3 regions of the Chryseobacterium sp. B21-037 genome follow, and region 1 is predicted to be linked to each of the others. Evidence: riboswitches for the same ligand, from Rfam matches in the RefSeq annotation. Region 1 holds a riboswitch; each other region holds the start of a gene.
What was found. Region 1 has a riboswitch for S-adenosylmethionine ahead of MTQ00_RS17710 (SusC/RagA family TonB-linked outer membrane protein). Riboswitches for the same ligand answer to the same signal wherever they lie in the genome.
Positions count from the first base shown of each region.

Region 1 (3,287 bases):
CCGGAAATAAAATAAGTGTTATTGAAATCATACTCTGCTTTACCTAAAAAACTCAGTAAACCTAATTTATCACTATTACCACTAAAACCTCCTAATAAAGCCGCTGCATCCGGTTCATAATAATAAGGTAAAGAAAACTGACTTCGGCTTCCGGATATCGTCTGATACTCATAATGATAAAACTCCTGTCCGGCTAGAATATTGAAATGATGCTGATTGAATTTTTTGTCATAGGTCAAGATATTACTGGTTGTATAAGATAATGTCCGTGAATTTGTCTTGGTCACTGAACCTCCGATTTCACTACCTTCCCCAAGTAACGGATTTGAATAATAATGCCCATTATAATTTACCAGGTCAATTGAAAAACTGGATTTAAATTTTAATTCCGGTAAGAAGGTAAAATCCAAATACCCTTTTCCTGAAAAGTTATCTTCCCTGTTTTCATTTTTGTCTAATGGCAAAGTTGCTGCTGCATTTTGATTTTGCAAAGCACTTGTCGGCCTGTACTTTCCGAAGTCGTAAATTGTATTTCCGTTAGCATCAAGCTTATAGCTTCCGTCAGGATTTCTTTCATAGTATGGATAAAAAGAAGGAATTACTCTGGCTGCATTAATAATATTATCAGTTCTTGAATCGGAAGATGGTGGTGCCTCCTGAAGACTATTGGTATAGCTAAGGTTTGCTCCAACTGTTAACCATTTTTTCACTTCATTATTAATCTTCAATCTCGTACTGTATTTTGTAAATCCGGATCCTATGGCAATACCCTTATCATCAAGATATCCCAATGAGAAAAAGTAGTTTCCTTTTTCATTTCCGCCACTAAAATCAAGATCAACCTGGTTTCTTGAGGCCACTCTTTGTAGTATATCCCTCCAGTCATCATTCCATAAAGGCCTTGCTCCAGGCAGCAGTTTTCCATCTGTCCCTACCGGTTTTGCATAGTTAGAACCATATGGATTGATGCCCAGGTTATTCACAAGATTATCTGTGGCCATTTGCGCAGCCTGTTGTGCTGAAACCTGTCCTGATTTATATCCATTTCTCATTGCTTCCCAATATAATTGAAAATACTGGTCCGTGGTAACCTGTTCATAGTCCTTTACAGCCCTGCTGGAAAATCCCTGACTGATATTAAAATTGATTCGTGATTCTCCTTTTTTCCCTGACTTTGTAGTCACAATAATCACTCCGTTAGCACCTCTTGATCCATACAGAGAGCTTGCCGTAGCATCTTTCAAAACACTAATTGATTCTATATCATTTGGGCTGATAGAATTGATATTTCCATCAAAAGGAATTCCATCCACCACGAATAAAGGATTACTTGAGGCACTAATAGATCCGATCCCCCTGATACGGATTGTTGCCGTAGCACCCGGTTGGCCTGAAGCACTTACTGCCTGCAATCCCGCTACCTGCCCTTCCAAAGCTTTTGTAATATTGGTTACCGGCCGATTATTAATCTTTTCGCTGGAGATCGTCGCTACAGAACCTGTGTAACTCGTCTTTTTCGCTTTACCGTAAGCTACTACAACGACTTCATCAATATCTTTTTCCCTAAGCGTATCTTTCTTCTGCTTTATCTCCTGCCCATTAACACTAATAATGCCTAAGAAAAACAAAGCACCGGGTGAAATCCAAACACCAGCTTTGAATAAATTTCTACTAACCATAATCAATTTTATTTGTTAAATATTAAAAAAATACCCTTTGCGGAAAACACAGCAAAGGGCATCAAGAAATTGATTTAACCAAATGCTTATTTTTCCTTAAAAGGCTGAATGTAACACCTTGCATCATGCAGGTTGTTAAGACTTCGTAGGGTCAGTTCCCTCCATCTTTCTTTATAAGCCGATCGAAATATGGATGCAAATCTAAAAACAATTAGTCTATAAAACAAGTAGACTAATTTATTTTTTATTTTAAATTCTCAAAAATTAACTTAATTTTCACTTAAAACACCTGTTAATAAACCATTAGAGAAAATGTTAAATTTTTAAACATGAGAAATATCATTAAAAATAATGTAAAACATCTTCTTCAAATAAAACCCGTAAAATATCCGCACTAATCGAAAAAAACTTTTTAATTTTATGTTATGAAAATTTTAATCATAAACGGGCCGAATCTAAATCTGTTGGGTACAAGAGAACCTGAAATTTATGGAATAATTTCAATGGATGAATATTTGGAAAAACTAAAAGATGAATTCCTTTCTTACGAACTGAACTATTATCAATCGAATATTGAAGGAGAATTAATTAACAGACTTCAGGAAGATGATTTTGATGCTGTTATTATCAATCCGGGGGCTTTTACTCATTACTCTTATGCGATAGCCGACTGTTTAAAGAATATACAGAAACCTAAGATTGAAGTACATATCAGCAATATTTATAAAAGAGAAGAATTCCGGCAAAAGTCAGTAACAGCGGCTCACACAGATGCTGTATTATCCGGCTTTGGAATGAAAGGATACAGACTGGCTTTATTAAGCTTTTAGGATGTTTTAATACATAAAAAAGCCTCATCAATGATGAGGCTTTTCTTTTTTTATATTGTTTGTTCTTGTAATTGAGGTCCGGAAGCAACCAGCTTTTTCCCCTCTTCAGTGTTACAATACTGTTCAAAATTCTTAATATATCTTGATGCTAAGTCTTTAGCCTTCTCTTCCCACTCTGAAGCATCACTGTATGTATGTCTTGGATCCAGAATGCCTTCTGAAACATTGGGTAAAGAAGTAGGAATTTCCAAGTTCATAATAGGTACTTGTGCCTTAGGAGCGTTCTCAATAGATCCATCAATTATTGCATCAATAATGGCTCTTGTATCTTTTAATGAGATTCTTTTTCCTGTACCGTTCCATCCTGTATTTACCAAATAAGCTTTTGCTCCATGTTCTTTCATTTTACCAATCAAGGTTTTAGAGTACATGGTAGGATGTAACGTAAGAAATGCCTCACCAAAAGCCGGAGAGAATGAAGGTTCTGGAGAAGTAATTCCTCTTTCAGTTCCTGCTAATTTAGAAGTATATCCACATAAAAAGTGGTATTGAGCCTGATTTTCATCTAAAATTGAAACCGGAGGTAATACTCCGAATGCATCAGCTGAAAGATAAACAATCTTCTTAGCATGCCCAGCTTTAGAAGGCAGTACAATTTTGTTAATATGGTAAATCGGATAAGAAACTCTCGTGTTTTCAGTGATTGAATTATCAGTATAATCAGAAACACCATTATTTACAACAACATTTTCAAGAAGAGCATCTCTTTTAATTGCTC
Region 1 is NZ_JALGCB010000001.1:3,959,882-3,963,168, reverse strand. Features, by position in the region: gene MTQ00_RS17710 (SusC/RagA family TonB-linked outer membrane protein) at 1-1,679, opposite strand, end outside; SAM riboswitch class I at 1,763-1,859, opposite strand; gene MTQ00_RS17705 (type II 3-dehydroquinate dehydratase) at 2,105-2,509, shown strand; gene pckA (phosphoenolpyruvate carboxykinase (ATP)) at 2,560-3,287, opposite strand, start outside.

Region 2 (3,287 bases), 660 kb from region 1:
TCCCAAGCGCCTGTGCAGCCTCGGAATTATTCCTAAAAGTTCCTACCTGGGTAGTATTGCCCTGTTGAATTAAGGTTGATGTTGAGCTATAATAGATCTGGGCTAATGAAGGGGCTCTAAAACCTGTAGAAACAGCACCTCTCCAATTAAAATTATCAGCCAACTTCACATTAGTCGCTAGTTTATAATTAAAGGTAGATCCAAAGTCTGAATAGTTTTCATAGCGCAAAGCACCTTCTACCAGCCACCAATCCGTTGGTTCCAGCTCCACATCTACATATCCGGCCACACTATTTCTATTTCCGGAAACAGCATTATCCGGACTAAATCCCGGAAATACCTGGGAACCGGCAGGTCTTGTTACGCCAAAAAAATCAGTCACAAGCTCATTTTTTGGAGTATTTACGGTCACTACATTTCCATAAATATCATAAGAGGCATAAGAATTCTCGTTACCGGCATTCACCTTATAATTTTCATAACGGTATTCCCCTCCAAATGCAATGTTCAGCCCATGCAATACATCATACTTTTTGGAAAAGTCAAGGTTTAGGGTGTTTTGCAAAAACTCAAGTCCACCTGCATCAAATCTTCTTGGAGAGTTGTTGACCAATGAAGAATTAAAAGTATTAACAACTCCAAACTTGAAAGTATTCTTTCCAAAAGTGTTACTGAGATCTATATTCCAGTCATTCCATTTTCCTTTGATCCCAGCTGCATATGAATAATCATTAATGGTAGACTCAATCTGTGGCAGATATCCGTTGGGTGTTATAAAATTGATATTTCTCTCGGTATTAGGCAAACGGAAAAAACCTCCGGCATTCCCCAGCCTGTAGCTATATCCTCCAAAAGAATACACCTTCCAGTCATCATTAATCGGAATTTCCGAATTATAATATACCTGGGCTGATTGTAGTTTCGACTGTCCTGCCCTGATACTGAAGTCTTTCCGTTGAAGTCCTCTATATGCAAGTTCATCATTGGTAACATCCCCTCCTAATAAACCCTGTAAAGTTGAAATGTTATTGGCGTTTGCAATTTTATTCTGTAAATCAGATGAAAAATAATTTACTTTTGTTGCATATTGTTTAATCGTATTGATAATTTGCTGGCTATTGGAAGTATTATTTATATTCTTATAAAGCCCGTCTATATCTATCCCATCTTGAGCAGCCCTGTAGTTAATAGCATTATAGGCATTGTATATATCGCCATTCCTCACACCAGCTCGGGAATAAGGATCCCGGTATTGTGTTGATGTGGTAATATTGAAGAAACCCTGTTTTCCAAGTTTGAATCCATAATTCAGGTCTAAAGAGATGGTTTCTCCATCCAGTCCACCGGAAAAATTGTTGGTAACCGGTGAAGCATATCCTCCCAAAAATAACTGACCGGATAACCCCAATCTTTTTTTAAGACCTAAATTGACAACTCCTGCAATAGCATCAGATCCGTATTGTGCAGAAGCACCATCCCGAAGCACTTCAATTTTATCCAAAGCAAAAGCAGGAATCGCATTAAGATCTGTTCCCACCGAACCCCTACCTGGTGTAAGGGTTACATTGATGAGTGAAGACTGATGCCTTCTTTTCCCATTAAGTAAAACTAAAACCTGATCGGGACCTAAACCCCTCAATTGTGCAGGATCCACAAAATCCGTCCCGTCATTTACAGTATGCGATGTGGAGGAAAAAGAAGGGACAATATAGTTTAGAGCCTGGCTTATATTATTAACCGGGCTTTGTTTCAATATTTTTGAAATGTTAATAACGTCTACTGGAACCGGAGTATCTGTTAATGATCTACCTGATCCTCTTGAACCGAGAAGAACAACCTCATCGATTTTTTTTGATTTTAGAGTATCAGACTGGGCGAAGTAAAACGTCGAAATTAAAGTGGCCGAAGCAATGATACTTCTATTTTTAAAATGGCGCATGTGTTTTATTTTTAAATTTTTGTTATAATTTTTTTGTTTGCTTAAAATTTTAAGCAAAAAGTATCCTGTAACCTTGAAAACACAAGGCTAAAAGAAAAATGATAAACGGTTTTATTAGTTAATAGAAACCAGAGGCTAAGAACAACAACACATACACATCACGAAATGCCATGAGTGATCACCAGCATACAGAAGCTTTGCTTCGATATCTGCCGGGCAAAAAGTCAAATTCATTGTGCTGTAATTTTCCCTGTTCTTAAACATTGATTTTAAATTTTAAACAAAAATTGTAAGATGGGAATGAATAGAAAAACATTTTTTCCGGAGCTTGCCGGCTTATCTATTTCAGCACCTTGCTTGTTTTGCAGGTTGCTATCCCATCTATGAGATTCTTGATAATTGTGAGGCACAAGATATAACTATTTTACAAATAAAAAAATAATTTGTAAAATTTTTAAATTAATCGCAAAACCAAGCCGTATGATGATGCAATATGATTATATTCTATTGTGAGGTATTTCATGGAATAAAACAACCCTCTAAAAACTTTCCTTGTAACATTTTTTTATTTTAAACGTCTAACTGAGTAGTAGTAAAAACCATTATGAAAAAAATTGTACTCGTTTTATTTTCCTTAAGCATTATTGTCACAAAGGCTCAGGAAAAAACCAACAACCAGGTCAAGGAAAAGCAGATCGAAGGGGTTGTAATTACCAAAACTAAAAAAGCCGTTGAACAAAAAGCAGACCGGACTATTTTTGATTTTTCAGAACAGCCCCAGCTGAACAACGGAAATGTTTTAGAGGGTATCAAAAAACTTCCGGGTCTGGTGTCTACTGATATTGCCGGTATGATGTATCAGGGAAAGATCCTTGATGTTTATCTTAACGGACGCCCTTTAAACATTACTTCCAATGAACTCAATTCATTTTTGGAAGGGATGCCTGCCAATTCTGTAGACCGAATTGAAGTGATCACTCAACCTGGCGCTGAATTCCCGGCAACTTCCGGGGGTGCAATTATGAATATCATTACGAACAAAAATGCCAATAAATATCTTACGGCAACTTATTCAGGAAATTATTCATTTACCAACTACGGTAAGTTGAGAAGCAGAACCAGCAACTCTTTAAATTTAAACGCCCGTAATAAATATTTCGGATGGCAGCTGAACATCGGACAGAACTATCGGGAAAGTATGCTGAATTCGAATCAAAATGATTTATTATTAAGCAATACGGATAGAATCGGCCGTGGTTATTTCGCGAAATCGGGCTTAACATTTGATCTGGGACAGGACAGATTATTATTAAATTACGATATCTATCATAATAAAAACAGCAATTAC
Region 2 is NZ_JALGCB010000001.1:3,299,481-3,302,767, forward strand. Features, by position in the region: gene MTQ00_RS14620 (TonB-dependent receptor plug domain-containing protein) at 1-1,939, opposite strand, end outside; SAM-I-IV-variant riboswitch at 2,245-2,343, opposite strand; gene MTQ00_RS14625 (outer membrane beta-barrel family protein) at 2,544-3,287, shown strand, end outside.
Region 2: linked by a shared signal. The riboswitch ahead of MTQ00_RS14620 (TonB-dependent receptor plug domain-containing protein) and the one ahead of MTQ00_RS17710 (SusC/RagA family TonB-linked outer membrane protein) in region 1 are both predicted to bind S-adenosylmethionine.

Region 3 (3,287 bases), 160 kb from region 1:
CAAGATGAACGGTTTTAGGTTTTTTGGATATTTCAGATTCAATGATATTCTTAGTTTTCTCATCCTGAGAAGAGGTAACTACAATATTTACTCTTTTTTCACTTGCTATCTGATTCAGAAGCAAAGGAAAAACATTATTTCTTGCCAGTTCCGCCAGTATTTTATTAAAATCTTCAGCTACAAACCCCAGAACTGAAACGTTATTAATACTATAAATCTGAGATACTGCTCCTGATTTCCTTTCCGCTTCAAATTCCTCAATCAGACAATTAACCGCATTTTCAGAATCGTTTTCGTGAACCAAAATTGATATTCCGTTTTCTATAGCCTGTTGTGAGATCACTCCTACACTAATCCTGGCTAAAGTAAGTGCTTTAAAAATTCTACCGTCAATACCGATTTCCCCTAAGAAATCTTCTCCTTCAAATTTGATGATTGATCTGTTCTTTAAAAATTTTATTTCGTTAACATTTTTCATCTGTTCATTCTTTATTGTTTAGCTTTATTACAGGTTTCTTGTAATTGTTCAGTTTCTTTCTGTAATAAAATGGTTTTAATGATATTATTTAATTGTTTGTATTCCATTAGGAAGGCATCATGCCCGTGAACTGAGGTGATCTCGTGATAAGAAACATCCTTTTTTTTACCTTTCAGTTTTTCAAAACACATCCGGATTTCGGAAGCAGGAAAGAACAAATCTGTATCAACGGAGATCAAGTGCATTCGTGCCTGTACATTCTCCAGCCTTTCTTCCTCGGCATTAATGTTCATCAGCAAATGATTCATCAGTTGATAAGATTTTAAACTAAATCTTTCATTAAGAGCTTTTCCGTGATATTCAAGCCAATCTTCCGATTCAAGCTTATTTTTTGCGGTATTGTATTTATTTTGAAATCTGTCGTTTAAAGATTGTGGGGTTCTATAACATAGCATTGCATGGATTCTTGCCTTTTGTAACGGAGCGTCATTTCCATTTAATAAAAATTTCTGAACCATACATTGCGCATGCAGCCAATCATGAGTTCTGAAATCACAGGCAATGGGAATAAATACTTCTGCAAGTTCCGGGCGTTTAACCAGCATTTCCCATCCTATTCCTCCACCAAGAGAACCTCCGATAATCGCATATAGACTTTTAATGTTAAGTAATTCTAGCCCTTTTAAAAATATGCCTGCAATATCCGAAGGAGTAAACTCTTCATATTCTTCAATTAAAAAATCATCGTAACCATTTCCGGGAATATTGAAACACAAAACCGTATAGACATTGGTATCAACCACCTGGCCATCTCCTACTAATTGCTTCCACCAGCCATTTGTTCCCGATACATTGGAATTTCCCGTTAAAGCATGGTTGATTAAAATAACAGGTGCTGAAAACAGCTCTTTCCCGAAGGTCTGATAGCTCAACGGGATATTGCATTCCTTTCCGGAATTAGTTTGATACGAAAGATTAATATGTTTTAGTTCTGTTTTCAATTCTATTATACATTATTTATAATACAATTGAAAATGCCACAGGAAATGGCTGAAAAACTCAGTAAGTTATCTGTCCAAAAAATAATTTGGTAGAACGTAGCACCTTCTTCGCTTGCGCAAAGGGTTGCTAAGGTTTCATCGGGTCTAATCCCTCAACCTTTCTTGATAACATTTTCAATATTTGAATGATCGAATGGTGCAAAGATATAACATTTTATTTAATTTTTTCATGAAAAAAATAATTTATTCTGAAAATCCCTGTAATCATTATAGTTACAAGGATGTATTAAGAATTATTCAGATAGAAAAAATTGGAATTATTTTTCAAAAAAATTACCTTCGTAGTGAAAAATGATGAACTATGACTGCAGAAAAACAAAGATTACAGGATATAAAATGGAAAAACTGGGGGCCTTATGTAAGCAACAGACAATGGGGTAATGTTCGTGAGGATTATAGTCCCAATGGCAATGCGTGGAATTTCACCAATCATGATAAAGCTGAAAGTTATGCCTACCGTTGGGGTGAAGAAGGGATTGCCGGAATATCGGACACCAAACAGCTTTTTTGTTTCGCTCTTTCATTTTGGAACAAAAAGGACAAAATGATCAAAGAACGTTTTTTCGGATTGAGTAATCCCCAGGGCAATCATGGTGAAGATATCAAAGAGATCTTTTACTATCTGGACAACACGCCTACCCATAGTTATATGAAGATGGTGTATAAATATCCGATCCATGAATTTCCTTATGATCACCTGCTATCTGAAAACGGCAGACGAAGCAAAAAGGAAGCTGAATTTGAAATCTTTGATACCGGAATCTTTGATAATGATGAATATTTTGATATTTTCATCGAATACTGTAAAGCAGATGCTGAAGATTTTTTAGTCCGTATCACAGTTTGTAACAGGAGCCAAAACGACGCACCTATTGTTGTTGCTCCAACAGCCTGGTTCCGTAACAACTGGAAATGGGGATATAATACTTATAAAGGTCAGCTAAACGCCTCATACAACGGTTGTATTGATATTAACCATGATAGTATTTCCATCAAAAAATTCTATTCAAGAAATACCGGTGCCAAAAGTCTCTTTTGTGATAATGAAACCAATACACCTAAATTATACGGAGCTCCTTTAACAGATAACACCTATTTCAAGGATGGTATAAACGATCACATTATTCATAACTCCAATACCGTTAATCCGGAAAAAAGAGGTTCAAAAGCCGCTTTTGTGATTGAAGAAATTATTGGTGGGGGACAATCAAAAACCTTTGATTTCAGGTTGGCGCCAAACGACACCGATGAACCATTTCATCATTTTGATGAGATTTTCAACACCCGGATTGCTGAGGCCAACGAATTCTATGAAGAAGTTCAGCACGATGTAACGAATGATGATGAAAGAAATGTTCAACGTCAGGCGTTCGCAGGGCTATTATGGAACAAACAATTTTATCATTATAATGTTGGGAAATGGCTTAAGGGAGATCCTAATTTTGATGCACCGAGGGATTTCAATCATTATGTAAGAAATACAGAGTGGAACCACATGCACAATAAGGACATTATTTCAATGCCGGACAAATGGGAATACCCATGGTATGCTACTTGGGATCTCGCTTTTCACTGCGTTCCCTATGCATTAATTGATGCCCAGTTTGCAAAAAACCAACTTCTCTTGTTAACCAAAGAGTGGTATATGCATCCTAATGGACAACTTCCGGCGTATGAATGGAACTTAAGTGATGTAAATCCACCTGTCCATGCTTGGTCTTGTTTCAGGGTATTTAAGATTGATGAAA
Region 3 is NZ_JALGCB010000001.1:4,117,692-4,120,978, reverse strand. Features, by position in the region: gene MTQ00_RS22405 (ACT domain-containing protein) at 1-478, opposite strand, end outside; gene MTQ00_RS22400 (alpha/beta fold hydrolase) at 490-1,479, opposite strand; SAM riboswitch class I at 1,543-1,651, opposite strand; gene MTQ00_RS18440 (MGH1-like glycoside hydrolase domain-containing protein) at 1,841-3,287, shown strand, end outside.
Region 3: linked by a shared signal. The riboswitch ahead of MTQ00_RS22400 (alpha/beta fold hydrolase) and the one ahead of MTQ00_RS17710 (SusC/RagA family TonB-linked outer membrane protein) in region 1 are both predicted to bind S-adenosylmethionine.